3 regions of the Streptomyces sp. NPDC047002 genome follow, and region 2 is predicted to be linked to each of the others. Evidence: riboswitches for the same ligand, from Rfam matches in the RefSeq annotation. Region 2 holds a riboswitch; each other region holds the start of a gene.
What was found. A riboswitch is a leader RNA that binds a small molecule or an ion and turns the genes downstream of it on or off. The one in region 2 is predicted to bind cobalamin.
Positions count from the first base shown of each region.

Region 1: linked by a shared signal. The riboswitch ahead of cobN (cobaltochelatase subunit CobN) and the one ahead of AB0910_RS24685 (HoxN/HupN/NixA family nickel/cobalt transporter) in region 2 are both predicted to bind cobalamin.
Region 3: linked by a shared signal. The riboswitch ahead of AB0910_RS06205 (ABC transporter substrate-binding protein) and the one ahead of AB0910_RS24685 (HoxN/HupN/NixA family nickel/cobalt transporter) in region 2 are both predicted to bind cobalamin.

Region 1 is NZ_JBEYWC010000017.1:36,407-46,755, forward strand. Features, by position in the region: gene cobM (precorrin-4 C(11)-methyltransferase) at 1-372, shown strand, start outside; gene AB0910_RS17570 (XRE family transcriptional regulator) at 681-1,436, opposite strand; gene AB0910_RS17575 (ATP-binding protein) at 1,972-2,316, shown strand; gene AB0910_RS17580 (hypothetical protein) at 2,313-2,579, shown strand; gene AB0910_RS17585 (cobalt-precorrin-5B (C(1))-methyltransferase) at 2,653-3,783, opposite strand; gene AB0910_RS17590 (cobalt-precorrin-6A reductase) at 3,795-4,655, shown strand; gene AB0910_RS17595 (precorrin-2 C(20)-methyltransferase) at 4,713-6,230, opposite strand; gene AB0910_RS17600 (precorrin-8X methylmutase) at 6,227-6,871, opposite strand; gene cobG (precorrin-3B synthase) at 6,868-8,208, opposite strand; cobalamin riboswitch at 8,287-8,416, shown strand; gene cobN (cobaltochelatase subunit CobN) at 8,451-10,349, shown strand, end outside.
Region 2 is NZ_JBEYWC010000031.1:16,857-27,205, reverse strand. Features, by position in the region: gene AB0910_RS24685 (HoxN/HupN/NixA family nickel/cobalt transporter) at 1-1,154, opposite strand, end outside; cobalamin riboswitch at 1,174-1,404, opposite strand; gene AB0910_RS24680 (metalloregulator ArsR/SmtB family transcription factor) at 1,563-1,985, shown strand; gene AB0910_RS24675 (hypothetical protein) at 2,002-2,256, opposite strand; gene aroQ (gamma subclass chorismate mutase AroQ) at 2,719-3,336, opposite strand; gene ykgO (type B 50S ribosomal protein L36) at 3,554-3,676, shown strand; gene AB0910_RS24660 (TraR/DksA C4-type zinc finger protein) at 4,114-4,482, opposite strand; gene AB0910_RS24655 (hypothetical protein) at 4,593-4,952, shown strand; gene AB0910_RS24650 (SCO5918 family protein) at 5,032-5,349, opposite strand; gene AB0910_RS24645 (hypothetical protein) at 5,255-5,692, opposite strand; gene AB0910_RS24640 (DEAD/DEAH box helicase) at 5,774-7,240, opposite strand; gene AB0910_RS24635 (cold-shock protein) at 7,590-7,793, opposite strand; tRNA gene AB0910_RS24630 (tRNA-Arg) at 8,664-8,739, opposite strand; gene AB0910_RS24625 (glycoside hydrolase family 3 N-terminal domain-containing protein) at 8,827-9,975, opposite strand; gene AB0910_RS24620 (GNAT family N-acetyltransferase) at 10,235-10,349, opposite strand, start outside.
Region 3 is NZ_JBEYWC010000004.1:82,792-93,140, reverse strand. Features, by position in the region: gene AB0910_RS06225 (MFS transporter) at 1-976, shown strand, start outside; gene AB0910_RS06220 (FadR/GntR family transcriptional regulator) at 1,085-1,831, shown strand; gene AB0910_RS06215 (enolase C-terminal domain-like protein) at 2,130-3,308, shown strand; gene cobF (precorrin-6A synthase (deacetylating)) at 3,460-4,302, shown strand; cobalamin riboswitch at 4,702-4,830, shown strand; gene AB0910_RS06205 (ABC transporter substrate-binding protein) at 4,882-6,444, shown strand; gene AB0910_RS06200 (ABC transporter permease) at 6,449-7,396, shown strand; gene AB0910_RS06195 (ABC transporter permease) at 7,393-8,229, shown strand; gene AB0910_RS06190 (ATP-binding cassette domain-containing protein) at 8,226-9,920, shown strand; gene AB0910_RS06185 (NAD-dependent succinate-semialdehyde dehydrogenase) at 9,889-10,349, opposite strand, start outside.

The sequences.
Region 1 (10,349 bases), on a different contig from region 2:
GTCCCCACGGTCGGCCAGACCGTCGTCCTCACCCGCCTCGCCCAGCAGGCCACCCCGATGCCCCCGGGCGAGGACCTCGCCACCCTCGGCGCGAGCGGCGCCCTCCTCGTGCTCCACCTCGCGGCGCGCTACGCCGACCGCGTCGCCGCCGAACTCCTCCCGCACTACGGCCCCGACTGCCCCGCCGCCGTCGTCGCCTTCGCGAGCCGCCCCGGGGAACTCGTCATCCGCGGCACCCTCGACTCCATCGCCGACCAGGTCAGAACCGCGGGCATCACCAAGACAGCGGTCATCCTCGTGGGCCGCGTCCTCACCGCCACCCCCTTCCGCGACAGCCACCTCTACTCGACCACCCGCGAACGGGGGGCCTGAGCGGGGGCCCTGGCGGGGCCGGTACCGTCTCACCCGCCGCGCACTTCGGCTGCCTCCCGGCTGACGTCTGCACGGTGCCACACAGCACCGTCAACGGCCCCTGCTTGCCGGAAGGATCAAGCTCTGTTGCTCAGAACGGGGCCGTGCGCAGATAAAGCCCCTGTTCGGCAAGTGTGCTCCCCGCGCATGCGGGGGTGGCCCCCTGGAGCGTTTCGCGCGCTCTATGGGCCTGACGTGCTCCCCGCGCATGCGGGGGTGGCCCCGCATGGCCTCATGCCACGGCGGGGTGGTCTTGGGGACGTCCGGACTCAGGCGTCGGGACGCCGGTTGTATGCGTTGAGGGTTGCCCGGCCGGTGGAGGCGTCCTGGAAGATCAGTTCCCAAGGGCCTGTGTTGATGTCGAACTCCTTGCCGAAACCTACCCACTTGCCGCGCATCCTGCGCCCGGTCGGCTCGACGAGGAGTTGGATGGCCCCGTGGTAGCGGGCGCCTCGGTAGTACCCCTCCTTGGCTGTCTGCTCGGTCCACGTCCCTGTCGCGACGTGGCCGTCCAGCTCCATGCCCATCGTCAAAGGGGAGTCGGACGACCCCGGCAGGCTGCGGATGGACAGCCGATGTCCGTGTTGCAGGAGCACGACGTAGTGCAGGCCGGTGAGCGCCGTGTCCCGGCCGCTGGAGAAGTACTCGTAGCGGGAGAGCCACACCCCTGAGTACGCGGCCCGGGCCTCGGGTTGGGGCCCGGTTCCGGCGGAGGCCGTGAGCGAGGGCCGCTCCTCCATGTCGTGGCCGCCGTGTCCGTCGTCAGAGACCCGCGCGGTCGGCACGACGGAGAAGCCCAGAGCTTCGATCGGGAGACCGGTGACGGCTTCCAGAGCGCGGGCGTAGACCGGCCTCGGGGCGGTTGTACTGCCGGACTCCCAGCGCTGCACCAGCCGCTTGTTCGCGTCGTTGGGCTGTCCTGCTCTGGTGCCGGCGTCGCGCACGGCGCGGGCAAGGTCGTCCTGCGACATCATCATCCCCATGCGCACGGCACGGAGTGAGGTGTTCGGTGCGTTCATGGACATTACGGTAGCCCTCAACCCGCGCTCAATGACACCGAAATGACCTCCCCTCTGTCGCCGCTTTGACGTCTTGTCGGACGTCGCGCAACTCTCTGTGTTCAGGGGATCGTGTTCTGGTGGCGACGGCAGGTGGCGGGGCGTGAGCCCCATGTGGGACGACGAGCCGCAACGGGCCGGTCGCGTCTGTGCGCTCTGCGGCCGGGAGACCGGTGACGACATCGTTGCGTCGGTGCCCAGGGCCACCGCGGCGGTTGTCCGCCCCGTCGTGCACGTCGACCCAGCCGTGCGCCGGAATCCGGCCCGACCCCAGGAATGTGCCATGCCTGAAACCTGTCCCCGGCCACCGAGTGTGGGGCCGGCCGTCGATGAGCCGTGCGGCGGAGATGGCTCCGAGACCGTGAGGAGTCCCGAGTGCGGTGAACACTGTCTGGACCGTCTCGACAGAACCGGTGGAGCGGGCCGGGCTGCTGCAGCCCTGTTTCCGGGGTATCGCACGGCTTACGACGTAACACTGCCGCGCATCGCCGAGAGTGCGCGGGTGGCGCGCAGCCTGGTGCGGAGGGCGCTGTCCGTCTGGGGGCAGGAGGAGTTGATCAGGGACGGTGCTGGTGTGGTGTCGGAACTGGTCGCCAACGCCGTACAGCACGCGCGAGGTTGTCAGATCCGGGTGAGCGTGAGCGTCGACCGGTCTGTTCCTGGTTGCGTACGTATCGCCGTCACTGACATGGACCGCAGCATCCCGTGCCTCCGCTCGGCTTCCGATGAGGAGGAGAGCGGCAGAGGCTTGCTGCTGGTCGATGCTCTCACCGAGTGTTGGGGAACCGACATCCTGGCCCAGGGCAAGCGAATTTGGGCAGACCTGAAGCCCGGGGCCACGCCATGACCCGGCAACGTGCCCGGCTCTCCGTGCAAGGAATCGACCGTCAGAACACCTGGACCGACCTCCCCGTGTGCGAGATCTGCGAGGACCCGAGGACGACGTACGCGGGCAGCATCGAGCGGGGCTCGACCGTACGGGTGCTGTGGGCCTGCGACAGTCACCTCAATACGCTGTCCGCGCAAGTGCGCATGGCCGAGGAGCAGGAGGAGTTCCTGCTCGGCTTGGTCGCACGCCGTCCTCCGGGACGTAAGCCGCCCGCCCCTTGAACGGCTCCGCACGACGGTGAGGCCGCCAGGGGACCGGAACGGAACTGCCGGACCGCATCGGGACGCCGGTCCTTCAGGCCGGTTCTGCGCGGCCGACGACCGTGCCGGCACGGTCGATGCAGACGACGTCGGCCCGTACGCGGGAGCCGCGGAGGACTCCGAGGGCCTCGTCGCGGGCGCGGGCGGCCACGGCGTCGCCCAGGGGGACGTCGGCGGCCTGGCAGAGGCGGAGGGCTTCGAGGCCGGTGTTGGCGGCGGCGACCCTGGCGGCGAGCGCGGGGGAGGCGCCCGCGGCGCGGGCGAGGCCGGCGAGGAGGGACTTGTCGACCTGGGAGCGCGCGGAGTGCAGGTCGAGGTGGCCCGCGGCGAGCTTGGAGAGCTTCGCGAAGCCGCCGCAGAGGGTGAGGCGGTCGACGGGGTGGCGGCGCACGTACTTGAGGACCGCGCCCGCGAAGTCGCCCATGTCGAGCAGGGCGTCCTGCGGGAGGCCGTACAGCGCGGTGACGGTCTTCTCCGAGGTGGACCCCGTGCAGCCGGCGAGGTGCGTGCGGCCGGCGGCGCGGGCGACGTCGACGCCGCGGCGGATCGAGTCGATCCACGCCGAGCAGGAGTACGGCACGACGACGCCGGTCGTGCCGAGGATGGACAGGCCGCCGAGGATGCCGAGCCGGGGGTTCCAGGTGGAGCGGGCGATCTCCTCGCCTTCGTCCACGGAGACGGTGATCTCGGCGTCCGCGGTGCCGCCGCCGTGGGCCGCGGCGACCGCGTCGAGGTGCTCGGTCATCAGCCGCCGCGGCACGGGGTTGACGGCGGGCTCGCCCACGTCGAGCGGGAGGCCGGGCCGCGTCACCGTGCCCACGCCGGGGCCCGCCCTGAACACCACGCCCGCGCCGGGCGCGAGCGGGCGGACCGTGGCGCGGATCAGGGCGCCGTGGGTGACGTCCGGGTCGTCGCCCGCGTCCTTGACGACACCGGCCGTGGCGGCGGTGCCGCCCGCCGCGAGGTCCTCGAAGGCGAGCGCGAACGCGGGCCGCTGCCCGCGCGGCAGGGTGATGGTCACGGGGTCGGGGAACTCCCCGAAGAGCAGCGCCGTGTACGCGGCGGTCGCCGCGGCCGTCGCGCAGGCCCCGGTCGTCCAGCCGGGCCGCAGACCCGTGTGTTTGAGTTGGGCGTCCCGCCCGCCGCTCCCGGCCGGCCTAGCCATGGAGGCTCCCGATGCGCCACGTGCTGATCCTCGGCGGCACCACCGAGGGCCGGCGCCTCGCCGAGGCCCTGGCCGCGGCGGCGGAGACGGGCCCCGCGGAGGGGGCCCCGGGGGAGCGGGCTGCTCCCGGGACCCAAGGGGCTCCCTGGGCACAGGCGGCTCCGGGGACGCGAGGGGCCCCCGCCGCGCGCGCCCCCCGGCTGCGGGTGACCAGTTCGCTCGCCGGTCGGGTGGCCAGGCCCGTGCTGCCGCCGGGCGACGTGCGCGTGGGCGGCTTCGGCGGTGCGGAGGGGCTCGCGGCCTGGCTGCGCGAGCACCGTGTGGACGCGGTCATCGACGCCACCCATCCCTTCGCTGAGACCATCACGTACAACGCGGCCCGTGCCGCCGCCGCCTGCCATGTTCCCCTGCTCCTGCTGCGGCGGCCCGGCTGGGTCCCGCGGCCGGGCGACGACTGGCGGCCCGCCGCCTCCCTGGCCGCCGCCGCCGGGCTGCTCGCGGCCGGTCCCTGGGAGCGGGTGTTCCTCACCACGGGCCGCACGGGGCTCGGCGCGTTCGCGCACCTGGACCGGCCGCGGTTCCTCGTACGGTCCGTCGATCCGCCGGAGCCGCCCGTCCCGCCGCGGCTCGACGTCCTCGTCGACCGCGGCCCCTTCACCCTGGAGGGCGAGCGCGAGGTGCTGCGGCGGTACGCGGTCGACGTCCTCGTCACCAAGGACAGCGGCGGCGCCGCCACCGCGCCCAAGCTCACCGCCGCCCGCGAGACCGGCATCCCGGTGATCGTCGTCACCCGCCCCGCGACCCCCGAGGGCGTCGAGACCGCCGACACGGTCGAGGCCGCGACGGCCTGGGCCCTGCGCCGGGCGCGGTGAGCCGCGAAGCCGCACAGCCCACGCCGCACGCGGCCCACGGCCCGCGCCCGCCGGGCCTCAGCCGCCCTCCGGGTACCGCCGGGGCGTCCACGCGATCTCGCCGCCCGCGCGGTGCACGGCGACCGTCTGGGACGAGCCGATCAGCAGGATCGTCCGCATGTCGACCTGGGCGGGGTCGAGGTCGGCGAGGCGGACGATGCGGACGCGCTCCTCGGGGCCGCCGACGTCCCGGGCGAGGACGACAGGGGTGTCGGGGGCGCGGTGTTCGAGGAGGAGTTCGCGTGCCTTGCCCACCTGCCAGGTGCGGGACCTGGAACCGGGGTTGTACAGCGCCATCGCGAGGTCGGCGGCGGCCGCGGCGTGCAGCCGGGCCGCGACCGCCTCCCACGGCTTGAGCCGGTCGGAGAGCGAGATGACCGCGTAGTCGTGGCCGAGCGGCGCACCGGCGCGCGCGGCGGCCGCGTTGGCCGCTGTCACGCCGGGCACGATCCGTACCGGCACGTCCCTGTACGGGTCGGACGACGCGACTTCGAGTACCGCGGTCGCCATGGCGAACACCCCGGGGTCGCCCGAGGAGACCACGGCGACGCGGCGGCCGCCGCGGGCGAGGTCGAGGGCGAAGTCGGCGCGCTCCGACTCGACCTTGTTGTCGGAGGCGTGGCGCCGCTGGCCCGGGCGCTCCGGCACCCGGGCCAGGTAGGTCGTGTAGCCCACCAGGTCGTCGGCGGCGGCCAGTTCGCCCCGGGCCTCGGGGGTGAGCCAGAGCGGACCCGCGGGCCCGGTGCCGACGACCACGACCTCGCCGCGCCCGTGCCGCCGCGCCCCGCGCCCCTGGCCGCCGGGCGCGCCCACGCGGCTCGGCAGCACCGCCACCGCGAAGTACGGCACCGCCTTGGGGTCGGCGTCCGCGAGCGCGCCGGTGCGCTCGTCCGGCATGGTGGCGCGCTCCACGTACCGGGCGTCGTCGAGCCGCCCGGCGCGCTCGACCGCGCGCCGCACGGCGGGGAAGGTGCGGCCGAGCTTCATCACGACCGCGGAGTCCGCGGCGGCGAGCCGGGCCGCGAGTTCCTCCTCGGGGAGCGTGCCCGGCAGGACCGTCAGCACCTCCTCGCCCTCGACCAGCGGCGTCCCGAGCCGCGCGGCCGCGGCGCTCACCGAGGTCACGCCGGGGACGACCTCGGTCGGGTAGCGGTGCGCGAGGCGCTTGTGCATGTGCATGTACGAGCCGTAGAACAGCGGGTCGCCCTCGGCGAGCACCGCGACGGTGCGCCCTGCGTCCAGGTGCGCGGCGAGCCGCGCCGCCGCCTCCTCGTAGAAGGCGTCGAGGGCGCCGCGGTAGCCGTCGGGGTGGTCGGTCGTGCCGGTCGTGACCGGGTAGACAAGCGCCTCCTCGATGTGGTCGGGGCGCAGGTGCGGGGCGGCGATGGCGCGCGCGATGGACCTGCCGTGCCCGGCGCTGTGGTACGCGACGACGTCGGCCTCCGCGATCGCGCGCACCGCGCGCACGGTCATCAGCTCAGGGTCCCCGGGGCCGAGCCCGACGCCGTACAGCCTGCCCCTCTCGCCCGCGCTCATCGCTCGTCCTCGCTGGCGAGCGCGTTGAGCGCGGCCGCCGCGATGGCGCTGCCGCCGCGCCTGCCGCGTACGACCAGGTGGTCGAGGCCCGCGGGGTGCGCGGCGAGCGCGTCCTTGGACTCGGCTGCGCCGATGAAGCCGACCGGCACGCCGATCACGGCGGCCGGGCGCGGCGCGCCCTGCTCGACCATTTCGAGCAGCCGGAACAGCGCGGTCGGCGCGTTGCCGACGGCGACGACCGCGCCGCCGAGGCGGTCGCGCCACAGTTCGAGCGCGGCGGCGCTGCGGGTGGTGCCCAGCTCGGCGGCGAGCGCGGGGACGGCCGGGTCGCCGAGGGTGCACACCACCTCGTTGCCGGCGGGCAGCCGCCTGCGGGTGACGCCGCTCACGACCATCTGCACGTCGCAGAGGATCGGCGCGCCCGCGCGCAGGGCGGCGCGGGCGCGGGCGACGACGCCGGGGCTGTGGGCGACGTCGGCGGCCAGGTCGACCATGCCGCACGCGTGGATCATGCGGACGACGACCTGGGCCACGTCGGCGGGCAGGCCGCTGAGGTCGGCCTCGTCACGGATGGTGGCGAAGGAGCGGCGGTATATCTCGGAGCCGTCCTTCTCGTAGTCGAAGCCAGTGGTCGTCGTCATCTCGTCACCGTTGTCGTCGTGGGGTGCGTGGGGTGCGTGGGGTGCGTGGGGTGCGTGGGGTGTGTGGGGTGCGTGGGGTGTGCTGCGGGTGGCGCCGCCGGGTCCCGGGGCGCGACCGTGGTCGTCGTGTACGTGCCGTCGGCCGTGGCGACCTTGTCGAGGTGCGGGCCGCGCGGGTGCCCGCAGCGGCGCGCGCAGCCGGAGAAGTAGACGGGCAGCCGCGCCGGGGGCCCCGCCGCGGCGGCCGCCGCGTCGGCCCGTACGTCCGCGAGCGACTTCGCACAGCCTGGCCTGCCGGTGCAGGCGCCGACGCGGGTCCAGGGCGAGTCCGCGCGCGTCACGAGGCCCGCGTCCGCGGCCCGCGCGAGCAGCGCGTCGGCCGCCGCCGGGGCGAGGCCGGGCACGACGAGGCCGCGCCAGGGCGTGACCCGCAGCCCTTCGCCCGCGCCCGCGAGCAGCCGCCACTGCGCGGTGCTCAGCCGCCCGAGCGGCGGCTGCACGCAGACGGCGGCGCGCCGACCGCCCGGCGCGCGCACCGCGCCGAGCGCGGGCGGGCCGCAGCGCGGCGTGGCGTACGGGTCCGCCACGTGCTCCGCGCGCACACCGCCCGCGCCGAGCGCGTCGCGCAGCCCGGCGGCCAGGCGCGCGGCGCCGTCCCCCGGCAGTTCCCGTACGCGCCAGGCGCCACAGGCCGCGGCCGCCGTACGGAACGCCTCGGCGGCGAGCAGCGCGGCGCGGGGCGCCTCGGCGGCCCGTACGCGCAGCCGCCCAGGACCGACGAGCAGCACGGCGCCCCCGGACTCCGGTTCTGCGAGCAACGTCACATCGGCGCCGAGCGACGCCACGTCGCCCCGGCCGTCGTCGAGCGCGAAGAGGAAGCGCCCCGACAGGTCCGCCGCCGCGTCGCTCGCGCAGACCAGCGCGTCCAGCTCGCGCACCCACAACCGCACGTCGGCGAAGGGGAGTCCGTCCTCCCCGGCGAGCGGGGACGCGACGATGTTGCGGGCGCGCTCGTGCCGCTCGGAGGGCAGCAGGCCCGCCTCGTGCAGCCGCGCGGCGAGCGGCGCCGCGCAGGACTCCGCGAGGCCCCGCAGCTGGACGTTTCCGCGCGAGGTGAGGTCGAGGTGCCCGTCCCCGAGCCGCTCGGCCGCGTCGGCGACCACCTCGGCCTGACGAGCCGTCAAAAGACCGCCGGGCAGCCGCAGCCTGGCCAGCCGCCCGTCGTCGGCGGCGTGCAGCCGCAGCGCTCCGGGGCAGGCGTCACCGCGGTCGCGCACGGGCGGATCACCCCGGTACGTTCCGTTTGGTGGCATGGGTAGGGACACGGCGGCGAGCATACCCACGCCCCGGGCCCCCACCCCAGACCTCGCGCGCTCCGGGCCCCCGCCCGGCACGCGCCCTCCCCACCCCGACCAGCACCGCTTAGTATCGAGGGACCAGCGACGGCGTCTGGGAGGAAGGCCGGTGAGAATCCGGCACGGTCCCGCCACTGTGAGCCCGGCACTCTCCGGGTGAGTCAGGAACTCCCGCCGTCCTCCCACTGCCCGGGGCGCGGACCCCGAGGAAGGCGAGCCGCCGCATGCTGCTGCTCCTGTCGACGTCCGACACCGATCTGCTCTCGGCCCGCGCCGCGCACGCGGCGGGCGCGCCCGTGCCGTTCCGGTTCGCCAACCCGGCGCGGCTGCCGCTCGACGACCTGCCGGGGCTGCTGGACGGTGCGGACCTGGTCGTCGTGCGGCTGCTCGGCGGGGTGCGCGCCTGGCAGGAGGGGATCGACGCGCTGCGGGCGAGCGGCGTGCCGCTGGTGGTCCTCACCGGCGAGCAGGCCCCCGACGCGCAGCTGATGGAGGCGTCGACGGTCCCCATCGGCATCGCGGCAGAGGCGCACGCCTACCTCGCGCACGGCGGCCCCGCCAACCTCGACCAGCTGGCCCGCTTCCTCTCCGACACCGTGCTGCTCACCGGCCACGGCTTCGAACCGCCCGCGCCCGCCCCTACCTGGGGGCACCTGGAGCGCGCGGCAGCGCCCGGCGCGACCGGGCCGCTCGTCGCGGTGCTCTACTACCGCGCGCACCACATGAGTGGCAACACCGGCTTCGTGGACGCCCTGTGTGCGGCGATCGAGGCGGCGGGCGGGCGGCCGCTGCCGCTGTACGTGGCGTCGCTTCGCACCCCTGAGCCCGACCTGCTCGACGCGCTCGGCGCGGCGGACGCGCTGGTCACGACGGTCCTCGCGGCGGGCGGCACCCGCCCGGCCGGGGCCTCGGCCGGCGAGGACGACGAGTCGTGGGACGCGGGCGCGCTGGCCGCGCTCGGCGTGCCGATCCTCCAGGCGCTGTGCCTGACCGGCTCGCGCGCCGACTGGGAGGCCAACGACGAGGGGCTCTCGCCGCTCGACGCGGCCGGGCAGATCGCGGTGCCCGAGTTCGACGGGCGGCTGATCACCGTGCCGTTCTCGTTCAAGGAGATCGACGAGGACGGCCTGCCGTCGTACGTCGCCGACCCGGAGCGCGCCGCACGCGTCGCCGGGATCGCGGTGCGCCACGCGCGCCTGCGCCACATACCGAACGCCGAGAAGCGCCTCGCGCTGGTGCTGTCCGCGTACCCGACGAAGCACTCGCGCATCGGCAACGCCGTCGGCCTCGACACCCCGGCGAGCGCCGTCGCGCTGCTGCGCCGCCTCGTCGCCGAGGGGTACGACTTCGGCCCGGCCGCGGCGCCCGCGGACGGCACGCCCGCGGCCGACGGCACCCCCGCCGCCGGCGCCCTGCCCGACGTCCCCGGCCTCGTCTCCGGTGACGGCGACGAGCTGATCCGCGCGCTCATCGACGCGGGCGGCCACGACCAGGAGTGGCTGACCGAGGAGCAGCTCGCGCGCAACCCGGTGCGCGTCCCGGCCGCCGACTACCGCCGCTGGTTCGCCGAACTCCCCGCCCAGCTGCGGGAGTCGGTGGAGGAGCACTGGGGCCCCGCGCCCGGTGAGATGTTCGTGGACCGCACGCACAACCCGGAGGGCGACATCGTCCTCGCGGCGCTGCGGCACGGCAATCTGCTGATCCTCATCCAGCCGCCGCGCGGCTTCGGTGAGAACCCGATCGCGATCTACCACGACCCGGACCTGCCGCCCTCGCACCACTACCTCGCCGCGTACCGCTGGATCCAGGCGCCGCGCTCCGAGGGCGGGTTCGGCGCCGACGCCATGGTCCACCTGGGCAAGCACGGCAATCTGGAGTGGCTGCCGGGCAAGAACGCGGGCCTGTCCGCCGCCTGCGCGCCCGACGCGGCACTGGGCGACCTGCCGCTGGTCTACCCCTTCCTCGTCAACGACCCGGGCGAGGGCACCCAGGCCAAGCGCCGCGTGCACGCCACCCTCGTGGACCACCTGGTGCCGCCGATGGCCCGCGCCGAGTCGTACGGCGACATCGCGCGCCTCGAACAACTCCTCGACGAGCACGCGCAGATCGCCTCGATGGACCCG
Region 2 (10,349 bases):
GGCTCCCGGCCCACCGCACGTACCGCCCAGCGCTGTTCGACCCGGGCGAGGCGCCAGTACGCGAGCGCGGCGGCCCACACGACCACGAAGAGGCCGACGATCACATAGCCGACGTTGCCCAGGTCGAGCCCCGCGATCCAGTCGGTGACGCCGTCGCGCAGGTCGAGCTTGTCGTGCAGGACGCCGACCAGCTCGATCGTGCCGATGAGGAACGCCACCGCGATGGACAGGCCGGTGATCGCCAGGTTGTAGAAGACCTTGCGCACCGGGTTCGCGAACGCCCACTGGTACGCGAAGTTCATGAACGTGCCGTCGAGCGTGTCGAACAGGCTCATGCCCGCGGCGAACAGCAGCGGCAGGCTCAGCACCGCGTACCAGGGCAGCCCGGCCGCCGCCCCGCTGCCCGCCATCACCATCAGCGTGACCTCGGTCGCCGTGTCGAAGCCGAGCCCGAAGAGGAAGCCGAGCGGGTACATCTGGCCGGGCCTCGTGATGGAGCCGGTGAAGCGGCGCAGGATGCGGTTCATGAACCCCCGCGCGTCGAGGTGCGCCTCCAGCTCGGCCTCGTCGAACCGGCCGTCCCGCATGGCCCCGAACACCCGCAGGATGCCCGCGAGCGCCACCAGGTTGAGCGCGGCGATCAGATAGAGGAAGCCGCCGGAGACGGACGTGCCGACCGTGCCGAGCGTCTTGTGCGCGCCCGAGTCGTCGTCCATCAGCACCCCGGCGAGGTGCGCGCCGCCCGCGACGAGCGCCGCCATCGCCACCACCACACTGGAGTGGCCGAGCGCGAACCAGAAGCCGACCGACACCGGCCGCTTCCCGTCCGCCATCAGCTTGCGCGTGGTGTTGTCGATGGCCGCTATGTGGTCGGCGTCGAAGGCGTGCCGCATGCCGAGGGTGTACGCGGTGACGCCGAGCCCGATGCCGAACGCCTTCGAGCCCACCTCGTAGTGGTGCGGCACGACCAGCAGGAACAGCACGCCGAACGCGACGACGTGCAGCCCGGCGATCGCCGCGAGCAGGCCGGCCGTGCGTACGGTGTCCTCCCGCCGCCAGGCGAAGGGGCCGGACGCGCGCGGGCCCGAGGCCGACGGGCCCCGCCCTTCGGCCTCCGACGCGGCTGTGGACAGGGGCACGCCCAAGACGTTCACGCTCCAGCACCTCGTGGATCACTTCGTGAGATGCCGTGGCCGGTCTCCTGGCTGACGGATCCGCCGCCGCGCACGGCGTCCGTGCGGGGCGGGCGCGCCCACCGTCCGGCCTTCCCGGTCGCCGCGCGGCGGCCAGTGGCCTGGGTCCCGCGGACGGTGAACTCCCCGATCACAGTGGCGAGGGCCGCTCCGGCCTCGGACCCGAGGGTCCTCACCGGTCTTCCCGATCACCACGGCCCGGCCACAGTACGGCGCGCCCCTCTCGCCCGCAAGATTGCGCAACCACGCAGGTGTTCACTGTCACACCACCCCGGCGGGCGCTGCCCGATCCTGCGTGGCGCGGGCCCGGCGGACCCGGGTGCCCCGCGGGCCCGGCGTGGCAGGTCCGTTGCTGCGAGAATCGCCCGCATGCATCTCGTACCGCCCGAGCGCGCGGATCACCGGATCATCGACGGCCACCTCGTCTGCGACGCCATCGCGGCGGTCGGGGACCCCGGCGCCGTGCGGGCGGCGGCCGCCCGCTTCTCCCTGCTGGCCGAACCCGGCCGCCTCGCCCTGCTGCTCGCGCTGCGCGCGGTCGGCCCGATGGCCGTCTCCGACCTGGCCGTCACCACCGGCATGCGGGACCCCGCCGTCTCCCAGGCGCTGCGCCTGCTGCGCTCCGCGGGTGCCGTGGCGGGGGAGAAGGACGGCAGGATCGTCCGCTACCGCGTCGTGGACGCGGAGCTCGGCGCGCTGCTCGACCGCGCCCGCGGCGCGGCCACGGGCCCTGTCGAGCCCGCAGAGCCCGCGGGTCCGCCGCACGCGGACGCGCGCGCCGCCGCGCACTGAGCGCCCGGCCCGGCGCTCACCAGGGGACGACGCCCCCGACCCCGGTGAACGTAGCGGGCCCGCCGTCCCGCGGCCCCGCCACGGCCGCCGCCACGATGGGCGCGGCGCCCTCCGCGACGCTCTGCAGGCCCCGGTGGCCGTTGAGGTCGGTGGCCGTGGCGGTCCGGGTGGTCCCGGCGGCGACCGCGGTGGCGACCCGGGCGGTCCCGGCCCTGGCGGCCCTGGCGGCGGTTCCGGGGACCTCAGCGGCGGTCCGGGCGGCCGCGGCCACGGTGCGGACGGTCCCGGTGGGGACCCTGGCGGTGCGGACGGTCCCGGTGGCGGTCCCGGCGGTCCCGGCGGCGGTCCTGTCGGCCTGGGTGGTCCACGTGGCGCCCCCGGCGGTCCCGGCGGTCCGGGCAGCGGCGGCGCGAGCGGTCTCGGAAGCCGTACCGACCACGGCGCGGGCGGCCCCGGGGGCCGTACCGACCACGGCGACCTGGGGCGCGCCCTGCGGCACTGGCGCGACCGCACCGCCCCCACGGACGCCGGGCTGCCCGCCGGCCTGACCCCCGGCACCCGCCGCGCCCCCGGCCTGCGCCGCGAGGAACTCGCCCAGCTCGCGGGGGTCTCCTTCGACTACGTCGCCCAGGACCTCACCCCGGAAACCCACCCCTGAGCCGCGGCCCCTGCCCGATGCCCCGATGCCCCGATGCCGCCCGGGGCCGGTGCGGGCCCCGAGCCGGGGCGGGCCCTACGCTCCGCAGACCGACCGCAGCGCGATCCCCAGCGCCTCCCGGTGCAGCGCGTCCAGCCGGTGCACGGCCACGCCCGCGGTCCGCGCCCCCGACAGCGCCACCGCACACCCGGGGCCCGCACCCCGTACCCGTTCCGTGGCCGCCAGCTCGTACAGCAGGCGCTGCCCGAGCGCGTCAAGCTCCGCACGGACCGCCGCCAGGTCCTGACACGCGGCGGGCACCTCGTCCGGATGGTCCCGCCACCGTTCCAGCAGCCCGCGCTGCACGACCTTGCTCGCCTCGATCTGGTCCTCGAAGAACCGCGCAGCGACCTCCGGATCGAGCCCGATCCCCGCCGCCTGCCGCCGCACCCGGGCCAGCTCCTCCCGCTCCCGTACGGGATCGCCGACCGGCGCCCCCGTACTCCGCTTCGCGGCGGCGACCTGGTCCCCGAGCCGGATCCGGCGCACCGCAAGCTCGGCGAGGGGCCCGAGGTGCCCGAACGGCACGGCGGGCCCCCGCGAGACCGCGGCCGCGGTCCCCGCGGCGACGACGGCCCCCGCGGCGACGCCCGTGACGGCGCCCAGCACCCACCTGCGGCCGGAACCCCGGAACAAGGGAGGCGAATACACCATGTGAGGCCCCTTCGTACTGCCGTACTGCGACGACTGCCGGATCACCGAGCCGACGGCTACCCGGCGATCACGTGCATGTTCCACGAACCCGCCGATCGAACCCTCCTCCACCCGACCTCACCGGAACGAGCGACCACCCCTCCCCAGGTCGGAAATGAAAACCACTCCCATATAGTTGACCCTCCCGAAGGAACCGGAACGAAAGGCGGTGGCCGCCATGAAGGTCAGAAACTCCCTGAAGTCCCTGAAGGCCAAGCCCGGGGCGCAGGTCGTGCGCCGCAGGGGCAGGGTCTTCGTGATCAACAAGAAGGACCCCCGCTTCAAGGCCCGCCAGGGCTGACCCCGTCCCGCCGCCGGGGCGCCCCTTTCCCCGGTACGGGGGCCGAGACCCCAGCGGTACGGCCCGAGGCGCCAAGGCGGTCGGGCCCCCGGGACGTACGCGCGTGCAGGGCGCGCACCGCCCATGACCCCACGACGGCCGGGGCCGAGCTCCCCCGGCGAAGGAAGCAGCCCCTCGCGCCACAACAACCGACCCCTGCGGCCACGCCGGCCCTTGCGGCCACGACAGCCAGTCGGCCGCGGCGGCTAGAACGGCTGGACGGGCCCCCGACCGCTGCGACAGCCAGACGGTCACTGGCGGCTACGGCAGCCGGACGGCCCCCGACGACTGCAACGGCCGGACGGCCCCGACGACTGCAGCAGTCGGACAGCCGCCGGCGGCTACCGCGGCCGGACGGCTCCCGATGACTGGCGCGGTAGGGGCCGGCCGGGCGGCCCCTACCGCGCCGCGGCGCACCCCACGCACCTCTCGGCGGCCGGCCGTACCGCGAGCCGCTCCTGAGGAATCGCGCCGCCGCACCCCAGGCACCGCCCGTACTCCCCGCGCTCCAACCGCCCCAGCGCCCGCTCCACCTCTGCCGCATGCTCGCGCTCCCGCGCCAGCAGGGCCGCGACATGGGCCCGTTCGAACGCGGTGCTCGACCCCTCGGGATCGTGCTCGTCGTCCACCGCCACCAGCGCGTTGGCCGCCACGATCCCCTCGAACTCCCGTACCAGCGCCCCTACGAGCCCCCGCACCTCCTCCCGCTCCTCGATCAACCGCTCCCGCGCAGCCCTCTCCGCCGCAGCACTCAAAAATCCACCCATACCCTGCCCAACTCCACCCCTGCGCCCCGCATTCCTCCGCAGCCCAGCGGCCCCGCCGCCGACGAGGCCACGGTCCGGCCCGGGGGGCCCGGCGCATAGAATCCGCTGCCATGTCGAAAGCTGACGAGTTGATCGTTGACATCGCCGCCCTCGTGGAGTCCGGGCAGAGCAACCAGATGTCCCTGACGGTGGTCACGGCGGGCGCCGTCATCACCGGCCGCCTGGCCCCGGAAGCCGTGTGGCGGCAGCGGGTCTCGGAGGTACTGACGGACTCGGCCCGCCTGGCCGAGTTCTCCGCCGTCTTCGAGAACCCCACGAAGACCGAGGGCCCGCCCACCCACCTCCACTTCCACGTGGCCCGAATCCTCCAGGGCACCGTAGGCATCCCGGAAACGGGCGGCATGTACCGCGTCGCGATCGAGGACGTCACCGCCTGGACGGTAGGCGACTTCAGCTACTCCGACCACTGACCCCCACCTACAAACAAGGGCCCGGCCGGTGTCCCCCGGCCGGGCCCTCGTCGCTCCGGGCTCGTGCCCGAGCCGTGACTCAGAAGGGCAGCAGCGGCGCGCCGAGCAGCGCGGAAGCCTGCCGGTACGGGTCGGCCGTGGGCGCGGTCGCGCCCACGGCCGGGGCGTGGCAGGTGAAGCCGAGACGGGCCATGGCCCTCAGGACCTCGCCCGCGCTGAAATCACGTCGGTCCTGGCCGGTGATGACCTGGCCGACCTGCTTGGCCGGGTAGCGGCGTCTTCCGACGACGACCGTCCCGCCCTCACCGGCGGCCGGCTCGGGCCTGACGTCCTTCATCGACTCCAGCACGCCGCTCCTGGTCAGGTCGAACGGGAAACGGGCGATGACACAGCGCATGATGCCTCACAGGGGGAGGGGAAGAGGGGGCTGTTCGGACGGGTCGTGCAGCGGCAGGGGACGAGGGCGCCCCTGGCATTCCTGCGCCCCGGACGATGTCGCCCAGGCGGGTCCTGTCCGTGTATCCGGCGCTGTCGCGGACGGAGGTGAGCCGGGCCAGGGTGACGAGGACGGTGCACTGGCCGTCCTCGTCGCAGACGGCCAGCTGCCCCGTACGGGCTGCGGCCATGACGGACAGCGCCACCTCGACGGTCATGGCGGCCCAGACCCGCGGTCCCGCCGAGTCCATGGCATCGGTCGCCGTCCCGTCCACGGGAGGCCCGCTCGGCGAGCGGTGGTACATCAGGTCGGGCGTCAAGGTGCCTCCTGGTGCGAGGGATCGACCCGCACGGACGTGTGCGGGTCGCTGATCGCGCCGCGGGCTCTAGGCGGCCGTGTCGGAAGCGGACTGCCGCCCGTCGGAAACGGACTGCCGCCCGGGCGCTCGTAGGGGGCCCGAAGCGGGGCGGCGGCGGCCGCGCGATGCGCCGCCGCGCTTCCTGGCGGGTGCGGCCGCCGGTGCGGCGATGACGACCGGGACACCGGAGGGGGCCTGGGCGCCCGTGATGCTGTGCAGGATCTCTTCGCCGGAGCGGACCCGGGTGGTCCGCGGGACGATGCCGGCCGCCGCCATGACACGGGTCATGGCGCGGCGCTGATTCGGCGTGACCAGGGTGACGACGCTGCCGGACTTGCCGGCGCGCGCCGTGCGGCCCCCGCGGTGCAGGTAGTCCTTGTGGTCGGTCGGCGGGTCGACGTTGACGACGAGATCGAGGTCGTCGACGTGGATGCCGCGCGCCGCGACGTTGGTCGCCACCAGCACGCTGACGTGCCCGGTCTTGAACTGCGCCAGCGTACGGGTGCGTTGCGGCTGCGACTTGCCCCCGTGCAGGGCGGCGGCTCGCACCCCGTTGTGCAGCAGGTGCTCGGTGAGGCGGTCGACGGCGTGCTTGGTGTCGAGGAACATGATCACGCGTCCGTCGCGTGCGGCGATCTCGGTGGTGGCCGCGTACTTGTCGGCACCGTGCACGTGGAGCACGTGGTGCTCCATCTTCGTGACCGCGCCGGCCGCGGGGTCGACGGAGTGCACGACGGGGTCGCTGAGGTAACGGCGTACGAGCAGGTCGACGTTGCGGTCGAGGGTGGCGGAGAACAGCATGCACTGCCCTCCGGGGCCGACCTGGTCGAGGAGGCCGGTGACCTGCGGCATGAAGCCCATGTCGGCCATCTGGTCGGCCTCGTCGAGTACGGTGACGGCGACCTGGTCAAGCCGGCAGTCGCCGCGGTCGACGAGGTCCTTGAGGCGCCCGGGGGTGGCGACGACGATCTCGGCGCCCCCGCGCAGCCTGCTGGCCTGCCTGCCGATCGACATCCCGCCCACGACCGTGGCCATCCGCAGCCCCACGGCACGGGCGTACGCGGCCAGCGCCTCACTGACCTGCTGCGCCAGCTCGCGCGTCGGTACGAGGACCAGCCCGAGCGGCTGCCCGGCCTCGGCACGCCGCCCCGCCGTGCGGGCCAGCAGCGCGAGTCCGAAGGCGAGTGTCTTGCCGGAACCTGTGCGTCCGCGTCCCAGGACGTCCCGGCCGACGAGGGAGTTCGGCAGTGTCGCGGCCTGGATCGGGAAGGGAACGGTGACGCCCTGCGAGCCGAGCGCGGCCAGAAGCTCCCCGGGCATGTCGAGTTCGGCGAAGCCCTCCACGGCGGGAAGCGCGGGGGTCGCCGTCCCGGGGACGGCGAACTCGCCCCGGGCTGACGCACCGGACCGGCTGCCCGCCGGCACGGCACCACCTCTGCCGCTGCCGCCACGGGTGGTGCGTGTGAAAGGGGTGTTCGCGCGGGTGTGGTTCATGCAGAACCTTCCTCGATGCGGCACATGTCACTCGATTTCCGCGGTGTTGACCGGGCGGATCATTTCAAGGACGGGCCGAATGGGGCGCGGGAGAAAATCTCGCCGCGCACAGTCTGTGCAGACGCCTGTGTCGAGAAAGACGGCCGCGATATGCATGCACCGCTCCGGGCGGCAGCGGTGGAACGGCCCGGAAGCGCCCCGCGTCCCGATGAAGAGGACCGGGTCCGGCGCCCACGGATTTCCGGGATGCGCCCGGCCTCACCGGTGGGTACTGTCCCCGGGAGGGAAAGCAACAAGGGCCCGCACCCCGAAGGATGCGGGCCCCAGCTGTGAGTACGCGTCAGTCGCGTCAGGCGGGAACGATGTTCTCGGCCGTCGGGCCCTTCTGGCCCTGGCCGATGTCAAAGCTCACCTTCTGGCCTTCGACCAGCTCGCGGAAGCCCTGGGCGGCGATGTTCGAGTAGTGGGCGAACACGTCAGCGCCGCCACCGTCCTGCTCGATGAAGCCGAAACCCTTTTCCGAGTTGAACCACTTCACGGTACCGGTAGCCATGTCATTCTCCTTCGAGGCAGTGCATCGCCGTCCGCACTGTACGAACGCCGTGTCGCCGCGATGATCACCCCGTCCGGAGAAGCCGGAATGACAGAAAATGCTCCCGATGGCACGGAGCCGACCGGAACGCACCTGAAGTTTCGGGAACCACAACTGCAACTGAAATGACAGTAGCACGCCGCAACGGCCCGCGTCTGTTCCGTAATTCCACTCCGGTTGCCGCGCCAATAAATCTGCCCGTGGGCCGAGTTCAATTCTCACCCGGCGGGAGCAGATATTGACGAGGCCGGAGCGCAGCGTTCCCGAGGCCGCGCGCGCGGCGTGGCCGCCGCCGCTGCCCCGCGCCGCCCGCTGTGCGCGCCGGCAGCGACGACCCGCCCGCCCGAACGTGACGTACGTGCCCCGCATGTACGACATGGGGCCCCTGTACCGAAGCCACCACCTGCTCCTGGTCCCCTCCACCGTGGAAGACGCCTCCCCCCTCGTGTGATCACCGAGGCCGCGCTGCACGGCCACCCGACCATCGCAACCGAAATTTGAAACTGAACGTCACCATGCGTCCAGCCGCGCGGTCCCGCAGAAAGGCCACCCGCCGGGCGCAGGCAGGCGTGTCTGCCGAGGAGGACCTTGCGCTTTTCGATGTACGGGAGCCGGCGGTTCAGGCGCGCAAGGTCGTCGGGCCGATCCCGCGGGACCGGGGACGCGTCGTGCGACTGGTGGCTGCACTGGCCGAAGAGACAGCAGTGGACGACTGAGGTGGGCGAGGAGACCCCGGACGGTGCTGATCCTTGAGGAGCGATTCAGGAGATCAACTCTCCGTCCGCGCACGCAAAAGGCCCCGGACCGAGATCGGTCCGGGGCCTTTTGCGCTGGTGCCCCCGGCAGGATTCGAACCTGCGACACCCGCTTTAGGAGAGCGGTGCTCTATCCCCTGAGCTACGAAGGCGCAGCTACAGGGTAGCGGATCCGGAGCCGGGGGAACGGCGCGGGGCGCGGCGCCCGGCCCAGGGCTCATGCACCCCCGGGGTGGGGGTCATGTCAGGGCTGCGCGGAGGGCGGCCACTCGTTTGGCCGCGGTGTCGAAGGGGGCGCCGGGGAGGGTGCCGTCGGCGAGGGCGGCGGTGAGGCCGGAGGCGGCGGCGCGGCCCTGGGAGACGTCCCTGGCCGAGCAGAGGAGGAGGTCCATGCCCGCGCCCGCCGCCAGGACCGCCCTGCGCTCGGTGGTGTAGGAGCTGCTCAGGGCCTTCGCCTCCAGCGCGTCCGTGATCGTGACGCCGGTGAAGCCGAGGCGGCCGCGCAGCTCCTGCTGGATGATCTTCGAGGAGAGGCCCGCGGGGTGCGCCGCGTCGAGGGCCGGGTAGACCGCCCAGGACAGCATGACCAGCTTGACGTGGGCGTCGAGGGCCGCGCGGTACGGCGCCTCGTCCACGTCCCGCAGCTCGTCGAGCGACTGACGGAGGGTCACGGGCCCGAGGTCGGTGTTCTCCTCGGCGGTGGCCGCGCCGAGGCCGGGGAAGTGCTTGGCGGTCGCGGCGACGCCCGTGTCCTGCTGCGCCGTGACGAACGCGCCGCCGAGCGTGCCGACCTCGTCGGGGTCGGTCCCGTACGAACGCTGGTGGGCGTCGGCGAAGTCGCCGGGCTCGCGGTAGACGTCGAGTACGGGGGAGAGGTTGACGTTCATCCCCACGCCCGCGAGGTTGCGGCCCGCGCCCGTACCCGCGTCCTGCGCCGCGGCCTCGGGGTCCGACGCCTCGCCCACCTGCTTCTCGGACAGTTCGGGCGCGCCGGGCAGGCGGCGCACCTGGCCGCCCTCCTGGTCGGTCATCAGGAGGAGGGGGGCCTTCACCGGGCTGCTCTCGTTCGCCTCCTTCAACCGGGAGACGGCGGAGGCGATCTGGTCCGCGTCGGAGATGTTCTCGCCGAAGAAGATCACCCCGGCCGCCTCGCCCGCGCTGATCGCGCTGAGCAGGCTGTCCGGCGGGGTGAGGCCCGGGTACGAGTAGACGATCCGCTGGCCCACCCGCTGCGCGGGGGTGAGCTGCGAGAGCAGGTCGGGCAGCGGGCGGCGGCGGGTCATGGCGGACGCCGCGGACGTGCCGAGCGCCAGGGAGGCGACGGCGGCACCCGCAGCGGTGAGGACGGTGCGGCGGCTTGCGGGGGTGCGGCTGTGCGGGGTGTCCATGGTGGGGTTCCTCTTTCGCCGGTGGGGACTGAGCGAGGCAGGGACGGAGCGAGGCCGGGACGAGGCGAGGCCGGGACGGGGCGCGGCCACGGAGCATGGCGCCAGGCCAGGGTGAAGGATTTCTTCAGAAGGTCACAAGGGTCGTGAAAGTTTTTTTCTCCTGACGTGTGGTCGTGGCTTGTTCACGCATGGTGACACGGGGTGGGGGCGGCGGGCTCGTCGGCCGGTCGGGCGTGGCGCTCCTGGCGGCCCGGGAGCTTCAGGCGCGCCGGAGCTCGTGGGCCAGCGCCGCGTAGACGTACTCGCTGCCCCAGCGCTCGCCGTCCAGATCGTTCTCGACGAGGTGGGCCTCGCGGCGCATGCCGAGCCGTGCG
Region 3 (10,349 bases), on a different contig from region 2:
GCTCGGTGCCGGCGAGTCGACCCAGTACCCCGCGTGCACGAAGGCGACGAACGAGTGGTTCCCGCGCCGGGAGCGCACCACGGCCACCGCCGTCTGGGACATCGGCGCCCGCGTCGGCGGCGTCGTCACCCTGCCGCTGATGTCCGGGATCATCGCCTGGGCCGGCTGGCGCACCGCGTTCGTGATCATCGGCGCCCTCGCGCTGCTCTGGTCGGTCGGCTGGATCGCCGAGTACCGCACCCCGCAGGCGCACCGGCGGGCCAACCGCGCCGAGCTCGACCACATCGCGAACGACCGGGACCCCGCGGAGCCGGCCGGGGCCGGGCAGGTGCGGTGGCTCGACCTGTTCCGCAGGCGCGCGACCTGGGCCATGGTCATCGGGTACTTCTGCTTCAACTACGTCGCGTACTTCTTCATCACCTGGTTCCCCACCTACCTGGTGGAGGCCCGCCACTTCAGCCTGCTCACGCTGGGCGTCTTCGGCGCGATCCCCGGCATCGTCGCCGTCCTGAGCGAGCTGGCCAGCGGGTTCCTCCAGGACCGGCTGATCCGTGCGGGGCGCGATGTGAACGCCGTCCGCAAGGGGTTCATCGTCTCCGGCATGCTGGTCTCCAGCCTCATCGCGATCGCCGTCGTGGCGCCCAACGCCGCCACCGCGCTGCTCCTGCTGAGCGTCAGCTACGGGGCACTGCTGATCGGCGGCCCCTCGCTCGGCACGTTCCCCAGCGAGTTCGCGCCGACCGCGCGGCACATCGGGTCGCTGGCCGGCATCCAGAACTCGGCGGGCAACGTCGCGGGGTTCCTCGGCCCCGTGGTGACCGGCGCCCTCGTCGCGGCGACCGGCTCGTTCGTGCCGCCCCTGGTGATCACCGGGGCGCTGGCCGTCGTCGGCGCCGTCAACTACATCGCGTTCCTCCCCGCCGTCAGGCACCGCAGGGCGGCGGCGCCCGCGCAGCCGGTGGCCACGGCCGACTGACCGGCGCGCGGCGGCCGGGCCACCACAGATGAGACCCGGCCCGTTCAGTAGACTTGCCGGCACGCGGACCCCGGGGGCCGGCGGCGCGCAAGCGGGGAGGAGTCGATGGTGGCAGACAGCTCCGGCGGCGCCGCCGACGGCTCGTCCGCGGTGGACGCGGTGGTCGCGAAGCTCAAGCTGATGATCACCTCGCAGCAGCTCAGGGAGAACGACAGGCTGCCGCCCGAGCGCCAGCTCGCGGCGGAGCTGGGCGTCTCGCGCAACACCATCAGGGAGGCGCTCGCCACCCTCGCCCGGATGGGCCTCGTCGAGGTCAAGCGCGGCTCGGGCGCCTTCGTGCGCAACGTCGCGTCGACGTCGCTGCTCGAAAGCATGGCCTTCATGGTCGAGGTGTCGCCGACCGAGCGGCTGCTCGAATACCTCACCATCCGGCGCATCGTCGAGGCGGAGACGGCGGCCCTCGCGGCCGTGCGCATCACCGACGACGAGGTGGCGAGGCTGGAGTCCTGCGTCGGGCGCATGTCGCCGCCCGGCGACGCGGCCGAGCACACCGAAGAGGACCTGGCGGCCGACATCGAGTTCCACGCCGTCCTCAACGCCGCAGCGCGCAACCCGGCCCTGGAAGCGCTGGGCACGGCCCTGAACAGCATGACCTTCCGCGTCCGCATCGCCGCCGGCATGTACCGCACCAGCGGCGGCGCCGTCGGGACGCGCGGCGAGCACGAGGCGATCCTCGCCGCGGTCCGCGACCGGGACCCGTCCCGGGCCACCACGCTGGCCGCGGCCCACGTCATCGCCGTCGAGACGGCCCTGCGCGCCGCGCTCGACGAGGACGGCGCCGGCGTCGCGCCCTGAGGCTGACGGTACCGGCGGGGACGTGCGGCGCCCCGGAGGGCGACGCGGTGCGACGCGGCGCGGGACCGGCCCGTGCCGCACGCTCACGGCCCGTGGCGCACACCCGCGGCATGTGCCGCTCCCGCACGCCTTCCACCGACACCCTCCGTCGACAGGAATTGGTCGGGCCAAAGTCATGGAGTTTCGCGATACCCGGCACTAACCTCCCTCTTGAGGGCACTTTTGGCCCTGCCAATAATCCTGGTGTCGGACCGCCGGAACGCCGGAACGATCGACCAGGACCGCCACAGGGAGAACCATGAGGATCAGGTCCATACGCTCCGTACTGCTGAGCCACGACAACTCCGGCCATCCGCCGCTGGAGTGGGTGGGCGGCCGGATCTGGGCGTGGAACGCGGCCCTGGTGGAGGTCACCACGGAGGCCGGCGCCCGGGGGCTCGGCGAGGTCTCCCAGTCGACGATGGCGGCCGAGGCCGTGCCCGGGCTGCTGAGCGCCTTCGAGCCGTACCTGCCGGCCGGCGAGTTCCGCGCCGTCGACATCGGCGACCACCTGCGCGCGTACACCCGCTTCTGGGCCCGCGGCGGCATCGCCTCCGGTGTCGTCGCCGCGATCGAGATGGCCTGCCTGGACGCGGAGGCGCGGGAGGCGGGCGTGCCGCTCTGGCAGCACCTGGCAGAAGACCCTGCCGCCGTGCCCGAGACCGTGCGGGGCTACGCGAGCGGCGGCCTCGGTGTGACCCACGAGCAGATCCGCGCGTGGGTCGGCGAGCAGGAGGACGCGGGCTTCGGCATCGTGAAGATCCGCGCCATGCGCGACCCGCAGACCACCGTGGACCTCCTGGAGTACCTGGCCCGGCGGCTGTCCCCCGGCACGAAGGTCGCCCTCGACCTGGTGCAGGGCTGCTCCTCGCACCCCTGGCGGGTCGATGACGCCGTCGCGGTCGGCCGCGCCTTCCAGGACACCCTGCCGTACGGCTGGTTCGAGGAGCCGTGCGCGGCCGAGGACATCGCGGGGTACGCGGCCGTGACGCGCGCCCTGGACGTACCGGTCTCGGGTGTGGAGAGCTACAGCGTCATCCAGGACTTCGAGCACCTCATGGCTGCCGACGGCGTGCGGGTGGTGCAGCCCGACGTCGGCATGATCGGCGGCTTCGCCGACTTCCGGCGCGTCGTCGAGCAGTCGAGGGTCCGGGGCCTGGACGCCATCCCGCATGTGTGGGGCAGCGGCGTCCAGTTGCTCAACAGCACCCATGTCGCGTTCGCCCTCGGCATGCCGCTGGTCGAGGTGTGCACCCTGCGCAACCCGCTGCGCGAGGCGACCCAGGCGGCGCCGTTCCCGATCCGCGGCGGCACCATCGCCCGCGCGGACCTCTCCGTGCCCGGCAGCGGCGCCCTCCTGACTCCCGAGATCGAGGAGGAGTTCGCGTTCATCCCCGCCCTCGGCATGAAGATCGGCCCGGGCACCGGCGGCGCCTGACCCTCGCACGGCCCGGAGCCGCCCGCACCGCCCTCAGGCCGTGCCGCACCGAAGGACGTGCGGCCGGCGGCCCCGCGGCGGCGGTTCCCCGGCAGCCCCCGCCGACGCGGAGCGAGCCCCTGCCGTGGGAGGGCCCTGGAAGACTGTCCGCATGAGTACGGAGCAGCGCGCGATCCTCGTCATCGGCATCGGGGCCGGCGATCCCGACCACCTGACCCTTCAGGCCGTGAAGGCGATCCGGCGGGCCGACGTCTTCTTCATCGTCGGCAAGGGACCGCACAAGGCGTCCCTGACCGACCTGCGCCGCCGGATGATCGAGGAGCACGCGCAGCGCCCGTACCGTCTGGTGGAGGTCGAGGATCCCGGCCGCGACAGGCGTCCGATGGACCGCTCCGGCTACACGGCGGCCGTCGAGGACTGGCGCGAGCGGCGCGGCGGGATCTTCGCGAGGGCCATGCGCGAGGAGATGGCGGCAGGTGAGACGGGGGCGTTCCTCGTCTGGGGCGATCCGTCCCTGTACGACAGCACGCTCGGCATCCTCGGGGACATCGAGGACCGCGGCGCGCTCTCCATGAGCGTCGAGGTGATTCCCGGCATCACCAGCGTCGCCTCCCTGACCGCACGCCACCGCATCCCGCTCAACCAGGTGGGCCGCCCGGTGCACATCACCCCGGCGCGCCGCCTCGCCGACGTCGCCCAGAACGACGACGGCGACATCGTCGTCATGCTCGACGCGGACGAGTCGTTCAGCCGGGTCGAGGGCGACGACGTATGGATCTACTGGGGCGCCTACCTCGGCACCCCGGACGAACTCCTCGTCGCCGGGCCGCTCCACGAGGTCGCCGACCGCATCCGGCGGGTCCGCGCCGAGGCCCGCGAGCGGCACGGCTGGATCATGGACACGTATCTGCTGCGGATCGCGGAAGGGCCGGCGCGAGCAGCCGCGTCGGTGCCGCCAGGGGAGACGGGCGGGAGCGGCGGGAACGTCGCCTGACACCCGCCGCGTCGCCGACTCGTCCTGCATGTGCTCGGCGTCGAGGAACACACCGCCCTCGCGCGGCAGGCAGGCCGGCACGCCGTGGAGGCGGACCGGCGGCCCGGTGTCCGGCCGGTGCAGGACGGTGGCCCCGGCGCCGGGGCACCGGTGCGGCACCCGGTCCGTGACGGCAGCGGTGCAGCGGGCCGGGCCAGCCCACGCCGGGCCGGGCCGGGCCAGCCCACGCCGGGCCGGGCCGGGCCAGCCCACGCCGGGCCGGGACGCGCGGCGCCGGGCCCGCCACCGCCTCGACCGTGCCGATCACGGCCCGGAAGCGCTCCTCCCCGGCCGGTTGAAGGGACCGGGCTCCTGCCGACGACCGCCCGTGCGTCACAATGAGCACACGAGGCGACGGAGACCAGGAAGCCGGTGCGAATCCGGCGCGGTCCCGCCACTGTGACCGGGAAGCGACCCTCCCGCACGCCACTGCCCGCGCGAGCGGACGGGAAGGCGGAGGCGAGCGACGATCCGGGAGCCAGGAGACTGACCCGTCGCCGGTCCGCCAGCAGGGGCGAGGACACCCCGGAGAGGATCGATGTGACGACGCATGCCCGAACAGGGCCGGAAGGGCGCAAGGAGCCGGGCCGACGCGGGGTACTGGCCGCCTCGGGCGCGATGGCGCTCGCCGGCACCGGCCTGCTCACCGGTTGCGGCGGCGACACCAGGGACGGGGGAGGCGGCGACCGGTTCCGCGCGGCGTTCACCTCCGGCGGCTCCCAGGAGACCCTGGACCCGCACGTCGCCCCGAACTTCGTCGACCAGGCCAGGGCCAAGGCGCTCTACGACACGCTCGGCACGTACGCGGACGACATGTCGGTGCGCAAGCGGCTCGCCGAGTCCTGGGAGAGCGGCGCCTCCGGCACCCGCTGGCGCATACGCCTGCGCACGGCACGGTTCCACGACGGCAAGCCGGTCACCGCCGAGGACGTCCTCTACAGCTACCGCCGCGCCGCCGACCCCAAGACCGGATCGCCCTCGCAGGTCCTGCTGTCCGCGATCGACTTCACCGCGAGCAGGGCCGACGGCGACCGCTCCGTCGTCCTCGTACTGAAGGCGCCGAACTTCGAGTTCCCCACGGTCTTCGCGGGCCCAGGCACCGAGATCATTCCGGCGGGCACGACGGAATTCCGCAAGCCGGTCGGCTCCGGGCCCTTCACCTACGTGTCGTTCACCCCCGGCGGCACCGCACGCTACCGCGGCTGGGCTGACCACTGGGACGGCGCCCCGCACATCGCAGAACTGGAGATCGTCCCCGCCGACGAGGAGGCGGCACGGCTCAACGCCCTGCTGTCCGGCCAGGTGCACTACGGCGCCGACATGGCCGGAGCGTCCGTGGAGCGGCTGAAGAACAACAGCTCCATCCGCCTGCTCACCGCGAAGCGGGCCACTGCGCAGCAACTGCTCCTGCGCACGGGGCGCACGCCGTTCGACGACCCCCGCCTGATCCGCGCCGTGCAGCTGGGCATCGACCGCGAGGCGCTGGTCCGGATCGCGCTCGCCGGGCACGGCGAGGTCGGCAACGACCTGTTCGGGATGGGCCTGCGCGGCTACCCCGACGGTCTCCAACCCCGCAGGCGAGACGTCGACGCGGCCCGCACACTCGTGAGGGAGGCCGGCGCGGAGGGGCTGCACATCACGGTGGAGACCAGCTCCGTGGACGCCGCCTGGGAGCCGGCCGCGGACCTGATGGCGCGCCAGCTGCGCGAGATCGGGCTGCGGCTGACCGCGAACACCCGTGCGTCGAGCACGTACTTCAGCGAGATCAAGACGCACGGGGTGGCGGCCTTCAACACCACCTCGACACTGCCGGTCTCCGACTTCCTGCAGCAGCGGGTGCGCGGAGGCGCCGCGCGCAACCAGACGCAGTACTCCTCGAAGAGGTTCGACGCGCTGCTCGACCGGGCCCGCACCAGCCGTGACGAGGCGGAGCGGCTCGGGTTGCTCGCACGCGCCCAGAGGATCGCCCGCGACCAATCCGGGCTTCTGGTGTGGGCGTTCTCCGATGCCAACGATGCCGTCGCCCGTTCGGTCGGCGGCCTGCGTGCCGCGCCGCCGAACTCGCACGACTGGGCCCGTTTCGACCGGGTCCGCGTCGGCTGACGCCGTGCGCGCCTACGTCGTGCGACGCTGTCTGCTCGCCCTCCTGCAGTGCCTTGCGGTGGTGGTGGCCGTGTTCGCCGTCGGCTCGCTGCTGCCCGGCGACACGGCCGACGTGCTGCGCGGCGAACTCGGCACTCCTCAGCAGGTGATGGCGTTGCGCGAGCAGCTGGGGCTCGACGAACCGGCGTCGGTCCGCTTCTGGCACTGGCTCGGCCGCCTGCTCACCGGCGACCTGGGCAACTCCCTGGCCACGGGGGTGCCGGTCGGCGACGACATCGGCCGCCGCGTCGGGGTGACGCTCTTGCTGGGGGCGCCTGCCCTGGTGCTCGTCACCGTGCTGGCGCCCGTCGTGGGCACGGTTTCGGGACTGCGTGAGGGAAGCCGCGTCGATCGCGCTTTGAACACCGCTGCCGTCGTGCTGCACGCCGTGCCGGAGTTCGTGCTGGGACTGCTGCTGGTCGCTGCGGTGTCGCTTGCGGCGGGGCTGCTGCCCGCCACCGCCGTCGGCATGGACCCGGACGCCCTGCTCGCCCAGCCGGCCGTGCTGGTGCTGCCCGTCGTCGTCCTGACGGCCCGGCACCTGTGCGACCTGGCCCGGCAGATCCGGGCGGGCGTGGCGGCCGAGCGGCACGGCGCCGTCGCCGAGCACCTGCGCCTGCTCGGCATGCGCGAGCGCACCGTCGTGCTGCGGCATGTGCTGCCCGGCGCGCTGGGCCCGGCGGCACAGCAGTACGCGCGCTGCGTGGAGGGACTGCTCGGCGGCGCGGTGCTGGTTGAAGCGGTTTTCGGATTCAGCGGACTCGGGGAGGGCTTCGTCGAGGCGGTCCAGAACCGGGACCTGCCCCAAGTGCAGGCGTACGCGCTGCTGTTCGCCGGGACGGCCGTCCTCGTGAACCTGATCGGCGATCTGGTCGCCCACCGCCTCGCTCCCCGACGTGAGGTGACCGCGTGAGCCTGCCCTCGACGACGGCATCCGGCCCGGTCGCGACGGGGCACCGCCGCCCGTGGACCGCCCTGGCCCTGCTGGGCGTGCCCGTCATCCTGGCCCTGCTGGGGCCGTTGGCGGCCGGAGGCGACGCACCCCTGCCCGGCGCTCTCCCGTCCCGGCCGCCCGGTTCCGGGCATCCCCTGGGCACGGACGTCCTGGGGCGCGACGCGCTCTCCCTCGTCCTGCGGGGCGGCGCCTCGGTCGTGGGCGGTGCGCTCGCCGCGCTCGCCGTGGGAACGCTGCTCGGCATCCCGCTCGGACTGCTGGCCGCGGGCCCGCGCAGGAGCCTCGACGAGACGGTCATGCGCACCATGGACCTCGTCCTCGCATTCCCGGGACTGCTGGTGCTGATGACGCTGGCGGCGACCGGCCACCGCGACGGGATCTGGCTGGTGGCGGTCGCAGGGGTGCTCCAGGTCCCGGCCGTGGCACGCCTGGTACGCGGCGCCGCGCTCGCACCGGGCTCGCGGACCGTCGTGGAGGCGCTGCGGATGCAGGGGCACGGCTGGGCCTACATCCATCTCCGGCACCTGGTACGGGAGGTGGCGGCGCCCTTGGCCACCGACGCGGGCGGCCGCTTCTCCACCGTGCTGTACCTGCTGGCGTCCGCCAACTTCCTCGGCCTCGGCCTGCCCGCGTCGTCACCGGACTGGGCGGTGCTCATCGAGCGCAACAGCGGTGCCCTGTTCACCCAGCCCGCCGCCGTCCTGGTCCCGGCCGGCCTGCTGACCTCCCTGTGCGTCGGAGGCAACCTGCTCGTCGACCGCGTCCTCGCCCGGAAGAGGAGCCACACGTGACCGGCCCGTCCCCCGCACCGCTGGTGGAGCTGGCGGAGATCTCGGCGCACGCGGAGGGGGCGCCACGACCGCTCCTCGACAAGGTCGGCCTTGCGGTGCCGGCGGGCACCGTGGTCGCCGTCGTCGGACCGTCGGGAAGCGGCAAGACCACGCTGGGTCTTGCCGCCCTGGGCGCCTCGCGCGCCGGCGTGAGCCTGTCGGGACGCGTCCTGCTGGAGGGCACGGACCTCCTGACCCTCACCCCGGCGGCGCGCCGCACGGCGCGGGCCGGACGGGCGGCCCACGTGCCACAGCACCCCGAATCGGCTCTCGACCCGGTCCGCCGCGCGGAGGGCGTACTGAGGGAACTCGCCGCTCTCGGACACGCCGGGAGGGCCGCGCGCAGAGCCGCCGCATCGCAGGCCCTGGCCGCCGCCGGCCTCGACAGGGCCCTGGTGCACAGGCGCTTCCCCCACCAGCTCTCGGGCGGCCAGCAGCAGCGCCTGGCGCTCGCCTCCGCCCTGGTCACGGGCGCCCGGCTCCTCGTCCTCGACGAACCGACCAGCGGCCTCGACCCGTCCCTAGCCCAGGCCGTGGGGCGCACCGTCCGGGCCCTTGCCGACGCCGGTACGGGCGTGCTGCTGCTCAGCCACGACCTGCCCCTGGTGCGGCGCACAGCGGACCGGGCCCTCGTGCTTGAGCACGGACGGGCCGTGGAGTACGGCCCCACGGCCGAGCTCCTCGGCCCCGGCGTACGCGTCGCAGGGCCGCGCGTCCTCGCACGTCACCGAGCCACCCGGGAACTGCTCGCCGCGGAGTGCCGCACGGGCACGGCGAGCCGTACGGCCCCGGTGCCCGAAGGACCGGCGGCGGCACGCTTCGGCGCGGTCACCGCCCGGGACATCGTCGTGCGCCGCCGGTCCGCCGCGCTCCTCGCGGGCCCGGTGTCACTGACGTTTCCGCCCGGCAGCAGAACCGCGTTGCTCGGCCCCTCGGGCTCGGGGAAGACCACCTTCGCCCGCGCCCTCGCCGGTCTGACCGCCCCGACCTCGGGCGAGGTCCGCGTCGACGGCGTACCGCTTCCCGCGCGGATCGACCGCCGTACGACCGCGCAGCGCCGAGCCGTCCAGTACGTGCACCAGAACAGTGCCGACTCCTTCGAGCGGCACCGGCCGATGCTGGACCAACTCGCGGCCACGGCAACCCTCTTGCGAGGCCTGCCCGGCGGGCAGGCGCAGGCAGAGGCGGTGGACATGGCGGCCGCCCTCGGCCTCGGGGCCGAGCAGCTCGACCGGACTCCCGACCGGCTGTCCGGCGGCCAACTGCAGCGCTGCGCCCTGGTCCGGGCGCTGGCCGCACACCCCGCGCTGCTGGTGTGCGACGAGGTGACATCGGCACTGGACACCGCTTCACGCGAACGCGTTCTCGACACGCTGCCGTACCTGCTCGCCCCGGCGGCGACGGCCCTGCTCATCATCAGCCACGACCCGTCCGCGGTACGCGCCCTGTGCACCGAGGCCGTCGTGTTCGACAGCGGGCGCTGCACCCGGCGCGGACCGGCCGACGAGGTGCTGTCACTCCTGGGGCCCGAAGCCACCACTGAGGACACGAAGGCTTCCGGGCCGGACCAGCCGGCCGACCGCGGCCCCGGGCGCTCAGCCGGCGGGCCGCCGGGCGGGGCTACGGTGCGACCCTCACCATCTTGCGGTTGAGGAACTCACCGATGCCCGCCTCGGCCAGCTCGCGGCCGAAGCCGGAGTTCTTGACCCCGCCGAAGGGGCGGCTCGGCGAGTCGGCGAAGCAGGAGTTGACGAACACCATGCCGGCCTCCAGGCGGGCGGCCACCTGCCGGGCGTGCTCGACGTCGGCGTCGAAGACGTAGCCGCCCAGGCCGAACCTGGTGGCGTTGGCCAGCCGGACGGCCTCCTCCTCGCTGTCGACGACGTAGAAGGACAGGACCGGTCCGAAGGCCTCCTCGTGGTAGAGCGGGTTGTCCTCGGTGATGTCGGCGATGATCGTCGGTTCGAGGTAGAAGCCGGGGCGGCCGACACGGCTGCCGCCCGTGACGACGGTGGCGCCCGCGTTCTCGGCCTCCTGGATCTGCCGGAGCAGGCCCTCCAGGGCGCGCTCGCTGGACAGCG